4 regions of the Rhizobium tropici CIAT 899 genome follow, and region 4 is predicted to be linked to each of the others. Evidence: predicted binding sites of a transcription regulator. Region 4 holds the regulator's gene; each other region holds the start of a gene.
The links. Region 4 encodes PhoB, which activates phosphate uptake and scavenging genes when phosphate is short. Its sites were predicted from a motif close to TGTCATNNANCTGTCAT; they were not measured.
Positions count from the first base shown of each region.

Region 1: a site for PhoB is predicted at 3,445-3,461, ahead of RTCIAT899_RS00895 (inorganic phosphate transporter). Genes of this name have one in related genera too.
Region 2: a site for PhoB is predicted at 2,022-2,038, ahead of RTCIAT899_RS29650 (alkaline phosphatase). Genes of this name have one in related genera too.
Region 3: a site for PhoB is predicted at 1,674-1,690, ahead of phnC (phosphonate ABC transporter ATP-binding protein). Genes of this name have one in related genera too.

Region 1 is NC_020059.1:185,677-190,376, forward strand. It holds gene RTCIAT899_RS00880 (EAL domain-containing protein) at 1-401, shown strand, start outside; gene RTCIAT899_RS00885 (helix-turn-helix domain-containing protein) at 448-1,014, shown strand; gene RTCIAT899_RS00890 (Ros/MucR family transcriptional regulator) at 1,206-1,649, shown strand; gene RTCIAT899_RS00895 (inorganic phosphate transporter) at 1,790-3,397, opposite strand; gene RTCIAT899_RS00900 (GCG_CRPN prefix-to-repeats domain-containing protein) at 3,637-3,945, shown strand; gene RTCIAT899_RS00905 (hypothetical protein) at 4,057-4,677, opposite strand.
Region 2 is NC_020062.1:1,651,098-1,655,797, forward strand. It holds gene RTCIAT899_RS29645 (hypothetical protein) at 1-154, opposite strand, end outside; gene RTCIAT899_RS29650 (alkaline phosphatase) at 228-1,982, opposite strand; gene RTCIAT899_RS29655 (Lrp/AsnC family transcriptional regulator) at 2,283-2,762, shown strand; gene RTCIAT899_RS29660 (SAM-dependent methyltransferase) at 2,902-3,627, shown strand; gene RTCIAT899_RS29665 (TerC family protein) at 3,790-4,700, shown strand, end outside.
Region 3 is NC_020059.1:217,983-222,682, reverse strand. It holds gene phnL (phosphonate C-P lyase system protein PhnL) at 1-340, shown strand, start outside; gene RTCIAT899_RS01045 (DapH/DapD/GlmU-related protein) at 337-954, shown strand; gene RTCIAT899_RS01040 (pyridoxamine 5'-phosphate oxidase family protein) at 1,048-1,602, shown strand; gene phnC (phosphonate ABC transporter ATP-binding protein) at 1,827-2,681, shown strand; gene phnD (phosphonate ABC transporter substrate-binding protein) at 2,777-3,688, shown strand; gene phnE (phosphonate ABC transporter, permease protein PhnE) at 3,772-4,700, shown strand, end outside.
Region 4 is NC_020059.1:580,498-585,197, reverse strand. It holds gene RTCIAT899_RS02865 (aspartate aminotransferase family protein) at 1-1,133, opposite strand, end outside; gene RTCIAT899_RS02860 (GcrA family cell cycle regulator) at 1,558-2,094, shown strand; gene phoB (phosphate regulon transcriptional regulator PhoB) at 2,184-2,867, opposite strand; gene phoU (phosphate signaling complex protein PhoU) at 2,899-3,612, opposite strand; gene pstB (phosphate ABC transporter ATP-binding protein PstB) at 3,664-4,479, opposite strand; gene pstA (phosphate ABC transporter permease PstA) at 4,495-4,700, opposite strand, start outside.

The sequences.
Region 1 (4,700 bases), 390 kb from region 4:
TTGAGGTCACCGAGAGCTATCCCGTCGTCGGCGCATCCATCGAACGCATGAAGATGATCCGTGCTCTCGGTTGTCGCATCGCGATCGATGATTTCGGGTCTGGGTTTGCCACGCCGGCATCGTTGCTGCAGGTGCCGGCAGATATCGTCAAGATCGATGCAGCCTTTGTCTGGGATAACAGGCCCGGGCGCGACGGAAGCGATAGTCTCTCCCACATCGTCGGTTTTGCATCCTGTTTCGCTCCTTTTGTCGTCGTCGAGGGGATTGAAACCGGCTCTCAACTCAATGTCGCGCAGGAGGCGGGTGCAACGCATGTCCAGGGTTTCCTGCTTTCGAGGCCGGTTTCCCTGGCGCGGCTTCGACGTCATAAGCGCAAAGCTGTCTTGCGGGGGGTGGCATGAACAGTTGCGCACCGGAGCCTGTCGTTCTCGCTCTGCAGGTGATGCCATGATGCAGCGACTGGCTTTCACATCGGCCTATCACATATCGGCAGCGCGCGCGGCGAGCGAGCTCAGGACGAAGACATTGCTGCGCGCCCTGGTCAGCCGGCTTCGCATCGTCTTCTCCGGAAGCGGCGGTGAGCTGTCCGCCACTTTCGTCGGCGGAGCGGGCCCGCATGTCCTCATTTGCGATCAGGCCGCCGAGGCGGTGGGCCGCGTGACCATCGATGCCGAGACGGGTCTCCATGTCTTGTGTGAACTTAGCGGTCGTGCCGATGATGTCATCATCGTGACCGCAAGTGAAAATCGATTGCTCGAGGAGATTGCTCTCCATCTTGACGATGGCCAATCATTGCACGAGCCCGTGGATGCCGCCGTCAAAACACTGGTCGGCCAGACGATGGAGGATGTCGAGCGCAAGCTCATTCTCCAGACTCTGCAGCATTGCGGCGGAGATCCCACTCACACGGCGTTCATGCTTGGCATGCCGCTCGTCACCCTTTGTAACAAGCTGGCGGTCTACTTCGCGGACCCTGCCGACGAACTGCCGCAGTCTGCTGCGGATACGAGATAGGAGGCGAAAGCCACCGGCTGAAATTGCGTACGCATTTGATGCGGACGCATTGAGCCCCGGTTATCGAACCGGGACAGCGCCCCGAAACAGGGCGCAAATCGAAACGGTGCGATGTCCGTCCGCGGGTATGGCACATGATGCAATTCGAGCGGGGCGGCGCACGAGGAACCAATGAGATCCGGGAAAAGATCATGGATTCTTTCGAGACAAAAACCCCCGCTCCGCCGAAGCCTTCCTTGTTCGATGGCTGCGTGAAGATCGTTTCGGCCTATGTCAGTCACAATGCCGTCCCCATCCACAGCCTTCCGAGACTGATCAAGGACATCCATGAGGTGTTGCAAACATTGGACGGGTCGGCTGCCATCGTCGATCGCGCCAATCTGGTCCCGGCTGTGGATTTGAAGAAATCGGTGACGAACGATTACATCGTCTGCCTCGAAGACGGCAAACGCTTCAAGACGCTGAAGCGTCATTTGCGCGTGCATTATGGCATGACGCCCGAGGAGTACAGGCAGAAGTGGGGGCTTGCCCCCAACTACCCGATGGTGGCGCAGAATTATGCCAATCGTCGTTCGGAGCTTGCCAAGATTTCCGGCCTCGGTGCGAACGGCAACAAGAGGGAAACCGTCGACTGAGCAATTTCGGAACAGGCGTTTCGCACGCGCTTGACTGGCGCCGCTTGTGCGCATTGTGAGAATTCGTCCGCGCAATGCTGCAAACAAAATGGCGCCCTCGTCAGGGCGCCATCGTCTTTGGGAATAGTCTCCGCCATCGGTCAGAAGACCTGGCGCAGCACGATGAACAGCACGAAGGCCAGTGTGATCGAAGCTGGCAGCGTCAGGATCCAGGCCATCAGCATGTTGCGCACCGTCGACCACTGCAGGCCGGAACCGTTTGCCGCCATGGTGCCGGCGACGCCGGAGGACAGGACGTGCGTAGTCGACACCGGCAGGCCGAGATGGTCGGCAGCACCGATGGTCAGCATGGCGACGACTTCGGCGGCAGCACCCTGGCCGTAGGTCAGGTGCGTCTTGCCGATCTTTTCGCCGACGGTGACGACGATGCGTTTCCAGCCGACCATGGTGCCAAGGCCGAGCGCCAGCGCCACGGCAACCTTCACCCAGAGCGGGATGAACTTGGTCGCGTGATCGACGGCGGCGTGATAGTTGGTCACGGCCTTCAGGTCCTCGGCGCTCATCGGTAGCAGCTTCTGCTTGTCGATCAATTTCAGCGATTCACCGATCAGATAGATATCGTTACGGACGTTGCCGACGAGCCCGTTCGGCAGCTTCTCGACGCTTGGATAGGCCGCGATCTCGGCGCTCGTGGCATGAATATATGCTTGGAGAGCCGGCGTCGTCGCGTCCGTCCAGGTCTTGGTCTTGACGGCGCTGCTGACGGTGGCCTTCGGATCGGCCGGTGCGGCAACGCCCGGCTTCACATATTTGCCGAGTACCGTCTCGACTTGCGTCGAGGCGGCTTTATAGGCTTCGAGATAGTTCACGTCGGGCGTCTTATTCAGCGCGAAGGCAGTCGGTACGAGGCCGATGAGGATGAGCATGATCAGACCCATGCCCTTCTGGCCGTCATTCGAGCCATGGGCGAAGCTGACGCCGGTGCAGGTGAAGATCAGCAGGCCGCGGATCCAGAGCGGAGGCGGCGTGTTGCCCTTCGGCGCCTCATAAAGCTCCTTATTGCGGATCAGCACCTTGGCGACCAGCAGCAATATTGCAGCTGCGGCAAAGCCGATGATCGGCGAGAGCAACAGTGACATGCCGACGCTGCTTGCCTGCGACCAGTCGACACCGCTGGTGGCGGAACCGGCGGGTGCCAGGAACTGGTTGGCGAGGCCGACGCCGATGATCGAGCCGACAAGTGTATGTGAGCTCGAGGCCGGCAGGCCGAGATACCAGGTGCCGAGATTCCAGATGATGGCGGCGGTCAACAGGGCGAAGACCATCGCGAGACCGGAGCCGGAGCCGACCTGCAGGATGAGCTCGACCGGAAGCAGCGCCAGGATGCCGAAGGCGACGGCGCCGGAAGACGTCAAAACACCGAGGAAGTTGAAGAAGCCCGACCAGATGACGGCGAACTCCGCTGGCAGCGAGCGCGTGTAGATGACGGTGGCAACGGCGTTGGCCGTGTCATGGAAGCCGTTGACGAATTCGAAGCCGAGCGCGATCAGCAGCGCCAGCCCGAGCAATATCCACGGAACTGCGGCGGCCTCTGCAAGATCGCTGCCGAGAGCGTAGGCGACGTAGACGAGGCCGGCCAGGACGACGATGCCGAAGAGTGGCAGAAACCATTTTGCCGAGCTGCCTGCGCCATGAATCGGATGGTCGGCATTGCCGCCTTCCGCATTGTTTGAAACGAGGTCGACCATCCCGAACTCCCTTATTGCAATGGATATTGCCGGTGTAAGCCTCGTTCATGAAACTCTCGTGACGCGGGAACAGGCTGCGGCGAACTGCAAATGCGGCAGTGCCTGGCCCGTTCGACTGCCGGCAGGTTCTCGGGCTGATCTTGATTTTGCCGCCAAAAGGCCATTTTCGGTTCAGCCGGCGTTCATACCTTCGGGGGTTAAATCCCCCATGTAAGGGACTTGGATAGAGGGCCATTAATATGAGATCGTCCGTGATTGCCATTGCTGCCTTGTTCGGCAGCCTGGTTGTATCTTCGGCAGAGGCAATGCCTATCCCGGCCGTTGGGTCAACGGCCTCAGTGCCGATTGTGAAAGTTGACTATGCCTGCGGCCGTGGCTGGCACCTGACGCGCTGGGGCGAATGCCGCCCCAATCGCTGGGGTCCGCCGCCCCGGCGCTGGGGTTACTACAGGCCGCCACCGCCGCCGCCATGGGGCTGGCACGGCCATCGCCATCATCGCGATGGCTGGGGCGACGGCCGCTGGCGCGATCGTCCGCACTACTGGTAAGATCAGAAGCACCGCCGCATCTTGCGGCGGTGTCTTGTTGAGGGCAGTTCCGATAAATGCGCAGCGGTTCTGCGTCCGGAATCGCGAAAAAACAAAAAGATAGAACGGTTCTTAAGGCTGAGCTTGCGGCCGAAACGCGCGCGCTCCGAACCAGAGTCCCGCAAGAACGAGTAGGCCGGCCGACAAGATCACAGCAAGGCTTTTCCTATGAATCACGATATCGGCAAGCCTTGGCCGGATGAGATCGGCCGTATTGAAGCTCTCGCCGCTGAATTTGCACAGGATGAGCGAGAGGCTGTTGCGCACAAGTTCCGTGTCGATGTCGGAGACGAGATCGTCGACCGATGCCTTCTCCACTTTCATGACGCGCATCTGCAGCAGCACCGCCTTCGCTGCGGCGAGGTAGGCGTGGGAGCATTCGTTGAACGGGCTTTCCTCGTCGCTGACGCTGCCCGGCATCAGGCCCCATAGGCAATAAGCGCGCTGGATCTGCGCGAAGTTCAAGAGACGGCGGAAGGTTTCGTCGGTATCCGATACGCTCTCGGCAATCGAGATGATCCGCCCGTAATAGGGAGCGATCACTGCCATCTCGCCATGGGTAAGACTGGGAATCGGGATGCCAGCCTGGCTGCCGGAGGAACCGCCATGCGCCGCAACCGAAACCGGCCAGCCCGACAGCATGAGAAAGATTGCAAGCAGGATGGCACCTGGATGTTGGCGTGCCCCGCGCATGTTGCCATGCGCGGGATGCGATC
Region 2 (4,700 bases), on a different replicon from region 4:
ATTCGAGCCCGAGCGGACCGAAACTCTTGTAGAGCTCGCCGAAGCCTAGTTTCTCCGAGGCATTGGCACGTACCGCAATGCCCATGACAGGCAAGGCTGCGGCGGCCGCCAGAAAGTCTCGACGATTGATGGTGGCGATCTGGTGCTTCGACATCGCGTACCCTCATAAAATGGAGAAAACAGGCGGCTTCGACACCGCCTGCCCTATTCACATGGCCTGTCAGGACTTACATCTTTTCGGTGCCAAGCGCGAAAGTATCGGCCAGCACGCGGTAGACATCGCTCTGTTCCATGTAACCACGGAAGCCTTCGGCACCTGGACCTGCCGCCTGGAGCACGACATCGTCGACGGCGTGGACACCGCTGTCCTCGTCCTTCGGAAGGTTGCCCTGCACAAAGACGGCACCGGGCACATCCTTGTAGGCTTCATTGGCGACGTATTCCTTCTTCTCGTTTTGAACAGCCGGAACGAAAGGGCCGTCGAGCTTCGGACGGAAGGTTTCATAGTGGTCCGGGCCGTTATTGGCGGCCATGAACAGGCGACGCGAAACATCGACGCGGTCCGGATAGCCGTCGCCATCCTTGTCCTCATAGTTCGGGAAGCCGGCCGCCGCATAGGTGCCGACCTTCTCGCGCATTTCCGTGCCCGGCTTGTTATCGTCGACAGTGCCGATGATCGAGACGCCATGGGTATGGTCGCCGGTGACGACAACAAGCGTATCCGGGTTCTTGGCCTGGAACTCGCGGGCGACGGCAACGGCCTTGTCGAACTCGATCGTATCGACCAGAGCGCGATCCCAATCGAGCGGATGGCTCATCTTGTCGATGGAGGCACCCTCGACCATCAGGAAGAAGCCGTCCGGGTTCTTGGAAAGCTTGCCGAGCGCGACCTTGGTCATATCGACGAGGCCAGGCTGGTTCGGGAACTTGTCGACAGTGCCCTTCTTGAGGAACTCACGATCGAGCGCGACGTCTAGATTGCCGGTGTGGAACAGGCCGAGCAGCCTGTCCTGGTTAGAGCCGGCGGCAGCCGCCAATTCGTTCTTGTCGGTCGCAACGGCATAGCCGGCATCCTTGAAGAGCGCGATATAATCCTTGTCGTCCTTGCGCTTGGAACCGGGCACGCTTTTCGCCAGGAAATAGGCCGAGCCGCCGCCGAGCAGGACATCCGGCTTGACGTCATACATCATGCCGACGATATCGGCCTTGTCGCCACGCTTGCGGGTATGGGAGACGAGCGCTGCCGGCGTCGCATCCTCGACTTCGGCCGTGGTGACGATGCCAAGCGACTTCTTGCCGGTGCGGCGCAGGGCCTCGCCGATGGTTTCGACCTTGGGATCGTCGAGGCTTGCCGGCGTGCGGTCGGCATAGACGCCGAGGGCGTTCACGGCCGACTTGTGCCCGGTCATATAGGCCGACATGGTGTTGGCACTGTCGGTGGCAATCGCCGAGGTCGAGGACGTGCCGATGAAGGCAACCGGCGGGATGTCGTCCATGGCGAGGCGGCCATTGGCCTTGCCTTCGGTCATGCCCTTGGACATGAGGCGGGCGCCGGTGCGATGCGCAACCGAGAGACCATCGCCGAGCAGGAAGATGATGTTCTTGGCTTTCGGCGCCGCCGAAGTGCCATAAACATCCCAGTTGACGGATTTCTTCTCGTCGCCGGCCGAAACCTCGACCTTGTACTGGCCGGGCTTTGCGAGCTTGACGCCACGCAGGATCAGCGCAGATCCGAGAACCTTGTCCTCAGCACCCTTCTCCTCGGCGACGAAATCGGCCGCCTTGCCGAAAACCGCGTCGTAGCTTTCGCCGTTGACCGTGACTTTCACGTCTTCCGGCTTCACGACCTGGCTGAATTCCACTTTGAAATCGAACGGAGAGCCGGCGAGTACCGTTGCCCGGTCCAACGGATAGACTGTCGCTGCATGGGCTGCGCCGGACATTACGGTCGCAGACATCATGGCGAGAAGAAGTTTACGCATTTATACCCCCTGCGTTTGGTTGCTTCCCGCTCCCCACATATAAAAGCCAGATGACAATCATGTAAAAATGGGTCGACTTTCGGCAACCGCTAATTCCAAAACAGAAACAGATAAGCAATCCTGATTGTATGTGCCGCATCTAAAATGCTGCGCAATCACGCAAACGGTCCCGTCAATTCGTCGTCATCCGCAATCCATTACCATGCAAGCTATGCTGATCGCAGTGAGTGAAAACTTGCTATCTTAACCGCAAGGGCAAATATTACGCACGTTTCGTGAGGATTTTGAGGATTTTTCGCAATGGAAGAACAGCTCGATAAACTGGATCTGCGCCTGCTAGAGGAGCTTCAGAAAGACGGCAGACTGACGAACAACGAGCTGGGCGAACGCATCGCACTATCCCCTTCGCAATGCTCGCGCCGCCGCACACGGCTGGAGGCGGAGGGCTATATTCGCAGCTACCAGGCCAATCTCGACCGGCAGAGGTTGGGGCTGGATATGCTCGTGGTCATTTCTGTGACGCTTGCCACTCACAACAGGGACAACGCCCGCCGTTTTTCGCAGCTCATCAACGGTCTGCCCGAGGTGCTGGAAGCCTATGCTTTGACGGGCGAAATGGACTATCACCTGAAGGTCGCCACCCGCGGGCTTACCGATCTCTCCCGTTTCGTCAACGACGTGCTGCTTCCGCATGAATCGGTCCAGCACGTGAAGACGGCGATCGTCCTCGATACCCTCAAGACCTTTGAGGGATTTCCGGTTCATTTGCCGCACGGCTGATATGGCGAAGGCGCTTGGCGGTCACCACTACGCGGCTGTGCCCTGTCGAGCGTCAAGGGCAAGTTTTGAGGGGTTGCTTTCTGCGCATACAGCCTTTCCAATCATACCAAGACAATCTCCTTGGCGAGGATCGGCTTGCATGACCACGGATGTACAGACGCGGCATTTCGAAGAATTTGCCGAAGTCCTGCTCAGATGCAATCATCTGTATCATCCCAGCAACGATTCCATCGCCTTGCGCAATGCCGTCGAAAGCAGGCGCCAGATAGAGATATTCGACTATAGCCGCGCCGCCGATGCCTTTATGCGTGCATTCGGGATGCGCAACTCTCTGAAATGCCTGCAGGCGCTCACCAGCCTTCGAGCAACTGTTCACAAGTATAGAAGAGTATGTGACCTCGGCTGTGGCTCCGGCGCTTTCAGCCTTGCCTTTGCCTATCTCGCCGGCAATCCCGAGCTCCAGCTTCACGGTCTGGACATATCCGAACATCAGCTTTCTCTCGCCCGGGAACTGATATCGGCTGCCGGACTGCCTGGGCGTTTCCAGTTCGAGCAACGAAACCTGCCGGCACCGATCGGCTATCTTCCCGACCTGACGATCTCCTCCTACTGGTTTTGCGAAAATGAGCACGTTATCGCCGACGCGGAGCTTTTCAGCCTCATGGCGGGACGGGAGATGCTTGTTGTCGATTATGAGAAGATAATCGACCGCATCGCAACCTGTCTTCCAAAAGGATTCCACATCCTCGGGCGGCACAGCGGTCACGTCGAAATTCCCCCTGCCCTGGCGGATTTCGTCGCCCAGGAGAGAGCAAGCGTTTACGGCATTCACATCGGTCGCGCCACGGTTGAGACGGGCAAATGATGTTGCTGCTCTCCCGCAAAATGCGCGCAAGCCTCTTGAAAGGCAAACAATCGCTTCCCAGCTATTGGCCAACCCGCTGGTCCGGGCCCCTCTGGTGAGAGCCGTCGGCGCTCTTGCGATGTCGGACCGTTTCCGACACCGCGCCGACAGGGGTTCTCCGTCATGGAAACGTCTTTGCTCTTCGTCGAGTGGCTGGGAAAGCCGCTCTGGATGTGGATGAGCTTCCTGGCGCTCGTCATCGCCATCCTCTCTTTCGATCTTGGCGTCCTGCATAAGGAAAACAAGGAGATCGGCGTCGGCGAGAGCATCAAGCTCTCCGTGCTCTATATCACCCTTGGCATCGCTTTCGGCGGCTGGGTATGGTGGTATCTCGGCGCCGATTCCGGCCTTGCCTATATGACGGGCTTCGTCGTCGAAAAGACGCTGGCTCTCGACAACGTCTTCGTCATTGCCCTTATCTTCGCCTTCTTCGCCGTGCCCCGCCTCTATCAGCACCGCGTGCTCTTCTGGGGCATTCTCGGCGTCATCGTGCTGCGCGCGATCATGATCGGCGTCGGCGCGACATTGGTGGCCGAGTTCTCCTGGCTGCTCTATGTTTTCGCCGCCTTCCTCATCATCACCGGCATCAAGATGCTGGTCGTGAAGGATGCCGAGCCGGATGTCTCGAAGAACCCGCTCGTGCGCTTCATGCGCAGCCGCTTCAACGTCACCGAAAATCATCATGGCGAGCGCTTCTTCATCAAGCAGCCACATCCGCAGACCGGTAGGATGGTCTGGTTCATCACGCCGCTTTTCATGGCGCTCGTGCTGATCGAAGTGGCCGACGTGATTTTTGCCGTGGATTCGGTTCCCGCGATCTTCGCCATCACCACCGATCCGTTCATCGTCTACACGTCGAACATCTTCGCGATCCTCGGCCTGCGTGCACTCTACTTCGCACTCGCCGCCATGATTCACCGCTTCCAATATCTGAAGCCGGCGCTCGCCATCGTGCTCGTCTTCATCGGTTCGAAGATCTTCGTCGCCGATATGCTGGGTCTCGAAAAATTCCCCGCCGCCCTCTCGCTCGGCAT
Region 3 (4,700 bases), 360 kb from region 4:
GACCGTGAGCGAGGCCCGCGACAGGGCCGCAGAACTGCTCGCACAACTGAACTTGCCGAAGGAACTCTGGGAGCTGCCGCCTGCCACCTTCTCCGGCGGCGAGCAGCAGCGTGTCAACATCGCCCGCGGCTTCATCACCGACCACGCCATCCTGCTGCTCGACGAACCAACGGCGTCGCTCGATGCCCGCAACCGGGCCGTCGTCGTCGACATGATCGAACAGAAGAAGGAAGCCGGCGTCGCTCTTCTCGGCATCTTCCATGACGAAGAGGTGCGCGAGGCCGTCGGCAGCCGCATTCTCGACGTCTCGCAATTCTCGCCGCGGAAGGCCGCCGCATGAGCCGAAAATTGGGCGAGACGCCCTACATCAGCCCATCCGCGAGCGTCAACAATTCGACGCTCGGCCGCTACACCGAGGTCTCCGACCGCTGCCGCATCGACGAGGTCGAGATCGGCGATTATTCCTACATCATGCAGGATGGTGCGGTCTGGTGCGCGACGATCGGCAAGTTCGTCAACATCGCCGCCGCCGTGCGCATCAACGCCACCAATCATCCGACATGGCGCGCCACGCTGCACCATTTCACCTACCGCGCCGCCGACTACTGGCCTGACGCCGATATGGAGAGCGACTTCTTCACCTGGCGGCGCGACCATCGCGTCGTCATCGGCCATGACGTCTGGATCGGCCATGGCGCCACCATCCTGCCGGGTGTGGCGGTCGGCAATGGTGCCGTCATCGGGGCAGGCGCGGTCGTTTCCAAAGATGTCGCGCCCTACACGATCGTCGGCGGCGTGCCGGCCAAGCTGATCCGCGAACGCTTCACCGCCAAAGTCGGTGCGCGCATGGATAGGCTTGCCTGGTGGGATTGGGATCACGACCGCCTGCGCACGGCACTTGCCGATTTCCGCGCCCTGTCTGCGGAAGAGTTTTTGGATCGCTACGACGCCTGAGAACTGTTCCCACCCAAACCAAGCTTGCAAGGCGTTGACGAGTGATTCAGCTTTCAGATGATCCGTGCGAGGACGGGATCTAGAGGAGTTTCCATGGCAAAGCAATTTTCCAGCATCGACGACAGGCTGCGCGATTTCATCGCGCGGCAGCACATCTTCTTCACGGCATCGGCGACATCGGAGTCCCGGGTCAATGTTTCGCCGCGCGAAACGCTGTGCCTGCGCATCATCTCTCCAAACACGGCCATCTATCTCGACCGGACCGGCAGCGGTAACGAAACATCGGCCCACATGAAGGCCGACGGGCGGCTGACGATTATGTTCTGCGCCGTCGAAGGGCCGCCGATGATCCTGCGCCTCTATGGCCGCGGCCGGATCATCCATCGCTCGGCACCCGAATATCGGGAATTGCTGCACGAACACTATGCGGGCGAAGAGCCTCTCGGCGCACGGCAGATCGTATGGCTGGACTTCGATCTCGTACAGACGTCCTGCGGTTTCGGCGTGCCGCTCTTCTCCTATGAAGGCGAGAGGCCGAGCCTCGACCAATGGGCAAAAGCCAAGGGTCCTGAAGGCATTGAAGAATATCGGCGCGAGAAGAATAGCTTCAGCATGGACGGCCTGCCGACCGGCATGTTTGACGGCTAAACATAACGGAAAGCTCTCAGCCGGCTAATCTTGCGAAAACGACGGGAATTGTAACAGCAGTTACATAAAACTGACATCGGAGCTTCATGAAGCGGGACTAATCGGTTGCCTTGTGATTGGCGCCGACCCCGTCGAAACTCCCTTCGAGGCAGGGGCATGCGCCCATTCTTAGCACCGGTACCGCTGAAATTTCTGCAGCCCGGCAGCCGCGAAAGGGAAGCACTATGTTCGAACTCAGGAATGTCTCGCGACGGTTTGGAAACAAGCTCGCTGTCGATTCCGTGACTTTGGACATACCGCAGGGACAGATGGTCGGCGTCATCGGCCGATCCGGTGCCGGCAAGTCGACTTTGCTGCGCATGATCAATCGTCTCGCCGATCCGAGTTCCGGCTCCATCCATTTCTCCGGCGTCGAAGTCTCCAAGCTCAGCGGCCGTGCGCTGCGCAGCTGGCAGCGCGATTGCGCCATGATCTTCCAGCAGTTCAACCTGGTTCCTCGCCTCGACGTGCTCACCAACGTCATGCTCGGCCGCTTGAACCAGCGCTCGACCGTGCTGAGCCTCCTGTCCGTCTTTTCCCGCGAGGAGCGCATCGAAGCCATCGCGGCACTCGAGCGCCTCGGTATCGAGCAGACGGCCCTGCAGATGGCCGGCACGCTTTCCGGTGGCCAGCAGCAGCGCGTCGCCATTTGCCGCGCCCTGATGCAGCAGCCGAAGATGATGCTGGCCGACGAGCCGATCGCCTCGCTCGACCCCCTGAATGCCAAGATCGTCATGGATGCGCTGCGGGATATCAACGAGCGCGAAGGCATCACCGTCATCACCAACCTGCATACGCTGGATACGGCGCGCAATTATTGCGAACGCATCGTCGGCATGGCAGCCGGCAAGGTCGTCTTCGACGGCAAGCCGACCGATCTGACGGCAGCCGCCGTCAAGGAAATCTACGGCACCGACAAGGACGGCGCCGGGATCGACGAGACCATGACGTCGACATCCATCAACATCGCCGATCCGGCCGCCCAAGCCTTGGCGACTGAATCTGCCGGCCCGCAACCGCTGGCACTGGCCGGTCTCTGAGAGGGACAGCCGGGATCGAAGGCCCGCGTCAAGGGCGCATTTCTTCTATCAGACCGAAGACATCCGGGGACACCGGTTAATCAGGAGACGAACCCATGTTGAAGAAAGCACTCTTTGCCGCTACGGCGCTTGTTGCGCTCGCAGTCGGCGCTGCCGCCAACGCCGCAGATCTCAAGGAATTCCGCGTCGGCATTCTCGGCGGCGAAAACGAAGCCGACCGCCTGCGCAACTACGCCTGCCTTTCCGACCACCTGAAGAAGGAATTCGGCTTCGAAAAGGTTTCGCTGTTCCCGGCTGCCGACTATAACGGCGTTATCCAGGGCCTGCTCGGCGGCACGCTCGATTTCGCAGAACTCGGCGCTTCCGGCTACGCAGCCGTCGCCATCAAGGACCCGAAGGCCGTTACCCCGATTCTGACCACACAGCAGACCGACGGTGCGACCGGCTACTATTCGATCGGCCTCGCTCTCAAGTCCTCCGGCATCAAGACGATCGCCGACGCCAAGGGCAAGAAGCTCGGCTATGCCGATCCGGACTCCACGTCGGGCTACCTCGTTCCGCTGACGCAGATTCCGAAGACCACCGGCGCCCCGAACGACAAGTTCTTCGCCTCGACCCAGTTCAACGGCGGCCATGAGAACAACCTGCTCGCCGCCTACGACGGCAAGGTCGACGTTGCTGTCGACGATTCCTCGGGCATCGGCAATTTCAAGGACGGCTTCACCTCCGGCACCTTCCGTAAGGCTGTCGACAAGGGCACCGTCGACCCGAACAAGCTCGTCGAAGTCTGGCGTTCGCCGCTGATCCCGAACGGCCCGCTCGTCGTTCGCAACGCTCTCGGCACCGAATGGCAGACCAAGCTGGCCGACTTCTTCCTGAAGCTGCCGACCACCGACGCCAAGTGCTTCAACGCCATCGAAGGCGGCGACTTCAAGGGCTACGTCAAGGTTACCCCGGATTTCTACAACGCCGTTATCGAAGTTCGTAAGGCTGCCATCGGCGGCTGATCCACATCCCGATAATGGGGCGGCCGGCAACGGCCGCCCTTTTGCTATTCACACCCCTTTGCGATTCACAAGGGCAGGATTTCATGACGATCGCCGATACGCACCCGAACATGCAAAGCGCGCCGCAGAGCGCCAAGGAGATCGGCGACGCCTGGAGCAAGATGGTGGCCAAGCGCCGCCTCTACACCGGTATCGGCCTCGTGATCCTGCTCGTCGCCTTCGTCGGCTCCGTGCGTTTCGCCGACGAAAACAACGCCGGGCATTTCTTCGACCGCCTGCCGCATCTCTTCGATTTCCTGAGCTGGCTCATTCCCAAGGATTGGAACGACGTCTATCGCGCGCTCTTTGACCTGCCGAGCCCGAACGGCGCCAATGGCGCCGGCGGCGAGGAATTCAATTTCCCGCTCGGCCGCGTCTATGTCTGGGGCGATTTCTACATCCCCGAATATTTCGAGCTGATGATCATCACGATCAACGTGGCGCTGGTATCGACCATCATCGGCGTGGTCTTTGCCGTGCCTTTGAGCTTCTTTGCCGCCCGCAACATGTCGCCATCCAATCCGATCCGCCTGGTGACCAAGCGCATCATGGAATTCTTGCGGGCTTTCCCCGAGATTGTCATCGCCGGGCTGTTTTCGGCGATCCTGTCGATCGGCCCGATTGCCGCCATCATCGCCGTCGGCCTGCATACGATCGGCGCGCTCGGCAAGCTCTTCTACGAAGTCGTCGAGAATATCGACATGAAACCCGACGAGGGCATGCGCGCCGTTGGCGCGAGTTGGAGCGAGCGCGTCCGCTTTGCCGCCCTGCCGCAGGTGCTGCCGAACTTCATGTCCTACGCGCTGCTGCGCCTCGAGATCAACGTTCGCGCCTCCACCATCATCGGTGCCGTCGGCGGCGGCGGTATCGGCGAGGAGCTGAAGCTTGCCATCTCGCGCGGCTTTGGCGCCAAGACATTGGCGCTGGTGCTGCTTCTCTTCCTGACGATCATCGCCGTCGATCAGTTTTCCGC
Region 4 (4,700 bases):
TCGCGTGCTTCTTCGGCAGTGACGACCAGCGGCGGCAGCAGACGGATGACGTTGTCGCCGGCCGGAACACCGAGCAGACGCTCGGCGCGGATCGCCTGCAGCAGGTCCGCCTGCGGAATGGCCGCCTTGATGCCGAGCATCAGGCCTTCACCGCGAACGTCCTCGATGATGTCAGGAAAACGATCCTTGAGCGAGGCGAGCCCCTGGCGGAATACCAGCGAGACATCGCGCACATGCTGCAGGAAGCCTTCGGCAAGCACGATATCGAGAACCGCATTGCCGACTGCCATGGCGAGCGGATTGCCGCCATAGGTCGAGCCATGCGTGCCGGCCTTCATGCCGGAAGCGGCTTCTGCCGTCGCAAGGCACGCACCGAGCGGGAAACCGCCGCCGATACCCTTGGCGACCGCCATGATGTCAGGCTTGATACCGGACCATTCATGGGCGAAGAGCTTGCCGGTACGGCCGACACCACACTGTACTTCGTCGAGGATCAAAAGCAGGCCGTGCTCATCGCAGATCTCCCGCAGCCCGCGCAGGAATTCGTTGGTCGCCGGGCGAATGCCGCCCTCGCCCTGAACCGGCTCGATCAGGATCGCAGCCGTCGCATCCGTGATGGCGGCACGCACGGCGTCAAGATCGCCGAACTGCACCTGGTCGAAGCCCGGGGCCTTCGGACCGAAGCCTTCGATATATTTTTCCTGGCCACCGGCGGCAATCGTTGCGATGGTGCGGCCGTGGAAGGCGCCTTCGAAGGTGATGATATGGAACTTCTCGGGATGCCCCTTGGCGAACTGGTAGCGCCGCGCAGTCTTGATGGCGCACTCCAGAGCTTCTGCGCCCGAATTGGTGAAGAACACCTTGTCGGCGAAGGTCACTTCCGTCAGCCGCTTCGACAGCTTCTCCTGACCGGGCACCTCATAGAGGTTGGACAGGTGCCAGACCTTGTCGGCCTGCGCCTTCAGTTCGGCGACAAGATGGGGATGAGCATGACCGAGCGAATTGACCGCGACGCCGGCTGCGAAATCGAGGTAGCGTTCGCCATTCTCAGTGACCAGCCAGACGCCCTCGCCTCGCTCGAACCGCAGCGGAGCGCGCAAGTAGGTGTCGTAAAGCGGCGTGGTCTCGGCCATGGCCCTATCTCCTGATCACAACTTTAAGGACCGATCGCTTCCATTTGATGAAACGGGTCCGAAAAAATCAAAAATGCCGCCTTGCGGCGGCTCGGGCACTATTGATGTTTTGCACCGCGATGTCAACAAAACTGCCGTTTTAGCAGGTGCGAGAAAACACTTGCCGGCAAAAGAGATGCGCCGGGCGGCGCCTATGGCAGAAATGCCACGCCCGGACAGCAAGTTGGGGAAAACCTCGAAATCGATTCCTCAAGATTCCCGCGACTCTTGTCACGGAGTCAGCCTCACACTAGGTTAAAAACCAATTGCTAGACTGCATGCGGCGGAACTAGTCACCACAATTTTAGAGCGTTTCGCGCCTCGATACCATGCGAGGCAATGGTGAGGGATTCTGCCATCGGAAACGCGACAGCGGAGACAGGGCATGAATTGGACAGACGAACGCGTCGAGAAGCTGAAAAAGCTATGGTCCGAAGGATTGAGCGCCAGCCAGATTGCTGCGCAGCTCGGTGGCGTGAGCCGTAACGCCGTCATCGGCAAGGTGCATCGCCTGAACCTCCCCGGCCGAGCGAAGGCGGGCGGCACGGCAACCGCAGCACGCACGCCGAAGCGCAGCGCAGCGGCACCTCGCGCTGCGACCTACGGATCGCGCGTTGCTACCCGCACGGTGGTTGCCCGCCAGCAGGGCGCAACCATGCTGAAGGAAGAGATCGAGATCGATTCCGTCAACGAAATCCAATATCGCCCGGCATCGAACGTCGTCGTTCCGATCTCCCGCCGCCTCGGCCTGACGGAACTGACGGAGCGCACCTGCAAGTGGCCGGTCGGCGATCCGCTGAAGGACGATTTCCATTTCTGCGGCAACGAGAGCCCAGATTCATCGCCTTACTGCACCTACCATCAGCGCCTGGCCTACCAGCCGGTGCATGAACGGCGTAGACCGGCCCAGCCGCGTGGCTGAGAGGCTTGATGACTGAGATAAAGAAACGGGCCCTTGAGGCCCGTTTTCTGTTTCCGCCGCTATGTTGATGCCTGATCGGGTCTCCCCGCTCAGGCTTCCATGGAGTAGCCCGCGCCGCGAACGGTGCGGATGACATCCTGCATATTGGAGAAATTGAGCGCCTTGCGCAGGCGGCCGACATGGACGTCGACCGTGCGTTCGTCGACGTAGATATCGTGACCCCATACGCCGTCGAGCAGCTGCGAACGCGAGAAGACGCGGCCCGGCGAGGACATCAGGAACTCAAGCAGGCGGAATTCCGTCGGCCCCAGCCGCACTTCGCGGCTCTTGCGGTGGACGCGATGAGTTTCGCGGTCCAGCTCGATATCGCCGCAGCGCAGCACCGTGGAGAGAACCTCCGGGCGGGCGCGCCGCAGCATCGCCTTGACGCGAGCCATCAGCTCCGGCGTCGAGAACGGCTTGACGACATAATCGTCCGCGCCGGTCGAAAGCCCGCGCACGCGCTCGCTTTCCTCGCCGCGGGCCGTCAGCATGATGATCGGCAGGCGCTCCGTCTCCGGCCGCATACGCAGCCGGCGGCAGAGCTCGATGCCCGATACGCCGGGGAGCATCCAGTCGAGGATCAGGAGATCGGGGATGCGCTCCTGGAGACGCAGCTCGGCCTCATCGCCTCTGAGGATCGTGTCCACCTCGAAGCCTTCGGCCTCAAGATTGTAGCGCAGCAGAACGCTAAGCGCTTCCTCGTCTTCTACAACAGCAACTCTCGGAACCATGCGCCTATGGTCTCCTTTCTTCGCTTCCAGATTATTCCGTCACTGCGCCGACGGTATTGGCGGTATCGTCCTTCGGGCGCTCGCCTTCCGGCTGCGCGCCCGTCGCCATGTAATAGATCGTCTCGGCGATGTTGGTGGCATGGTCGCCGATGCGCTCGATGTTCTTGGCGCAGAAAAGAAGATGCGTGCAGGTGGTGATGTTGCGCGGATCTTCCATCATGTAGGTCAGCATCTCGCGAAAGAGCGAGGTGTACATGGCGTCGATTTCCTCGTCGCGTTCGCGGATCGATACGGCTTTGTCCGGCGAGCGGGTCGCGTAGACATCCAGAACTTCCTTGAGCTGGCTCAGCGCCAGTTCGGAGAGATGCTCGATGCCGCGGGCGAGGCGGCGCGGGACACCGGTGCCCTGGACGGCGATGACGCGCTTTGCAGTGTTCTTGCCGAGATCGCCGACGCGCTCGAGATCGGATGCGATGCGGATCGAGCCCATGATTTCACGCAGGTCCGCCGCCATCGGCTGACGGCGGGCGATGGTGACGATCGCCTTGTCTCCGACTTCGCGCTCGGCATGGTCGAGAACGACGTCGTCGGAGATGACCTTCTGGGCCAGGGCAGCGTCGCTGTTGACCAAGGCGCGTACGCTGTCGCTAACCATCTGCTCTGCCAGGCCGCCCATTTCAGCAATGCGGCGCGTCAGGAACTTCAGGTCTTCGTCGTAGGCAGAGAGAATGTGAGTGGAGACCATTTTTCTATCCTCAAGGTGAACTGTGTGAAATGAGCCGCGCGCCTGCCATCATCAACCAAAACGGCCCATGATGTAATCCTGCGTGCGGAAATCGTCGGGATTGGTGAACATCTTATCGGTGTCGTTCTCCTCGACCAGGTGGCCGAGATGGAACATTGCGGTACGCTGCGAGACGCGGGCTGCCTGCTGCATGGAATGCGTCACGATGACGATGGTGAAGTTTTCCCGAAGCTCGTGGATGAGATCCTCGACCTTGGCGGTCGCTATCGGATCAAGCGCCGAGCATGGCTCGTCCATCAGGATGACCTCCGGGCTGACCGCGACGGCGCGGGCGATGCACAGACGCTGCTGCTGGCCGCCGGACAGGCTCGTGCCGGCATCATGGAGCCGATCCTTGACCTCGCCCCAGAGACCGGCCTTCTGCAGGCTGGTCTCGACGATATGCTCGAGATCGGCCTTTGAGCGATGCAGGCCATGGATGCGCGGGCCGTAGGCGACGTTCTCATAGATGGACTTCGGAAATGGGTTGGGCTTCTGAAAGACCATGCCGACGCGGGCGCGCAGTTCCACCACGTCGATGCTGTCGTCGTAGACATCCTGATCGTCGAGCGTGATCTTGCCGGTGACCCGGCAGGTCTCGATCGTATCGTTCATGCGGTTGAGGCAGCGCAGGAAGGTGGACTTGCCGCAACCGGAAGGGCCGATCAAAGCCGTGACCGTATTGGTGCGGATCTTCAGATTGACGCCGAAGAGCGCCCGCTTGTCGCCGTAGAACACAGAAACGTCCTGGCCGATCATCTTGTAGGGGATCGTCGTCATCTTCCTGGACAATGCTTTTTCGCTGGCGGCTTCCGTCATCATGTTCATTTCGTGCGCCCTCCCTTACCAGCGCCGCTCAAAGCGGCGCCGCAGCAGGATGGCGCCGATGTTCATCGCGACGAGGAAGAAGAGAAGCACGATGATGGCGCCGGACGTCCTTTCGACAAAGGCCCGCTCGGCTTCGCTCGCCCACATGTAGATCTGCACCGGCAGCGCCGTCGAAGGATCGAGCGGCGATGCCGGATAGTTGGCGACGAAGGCGACCATGC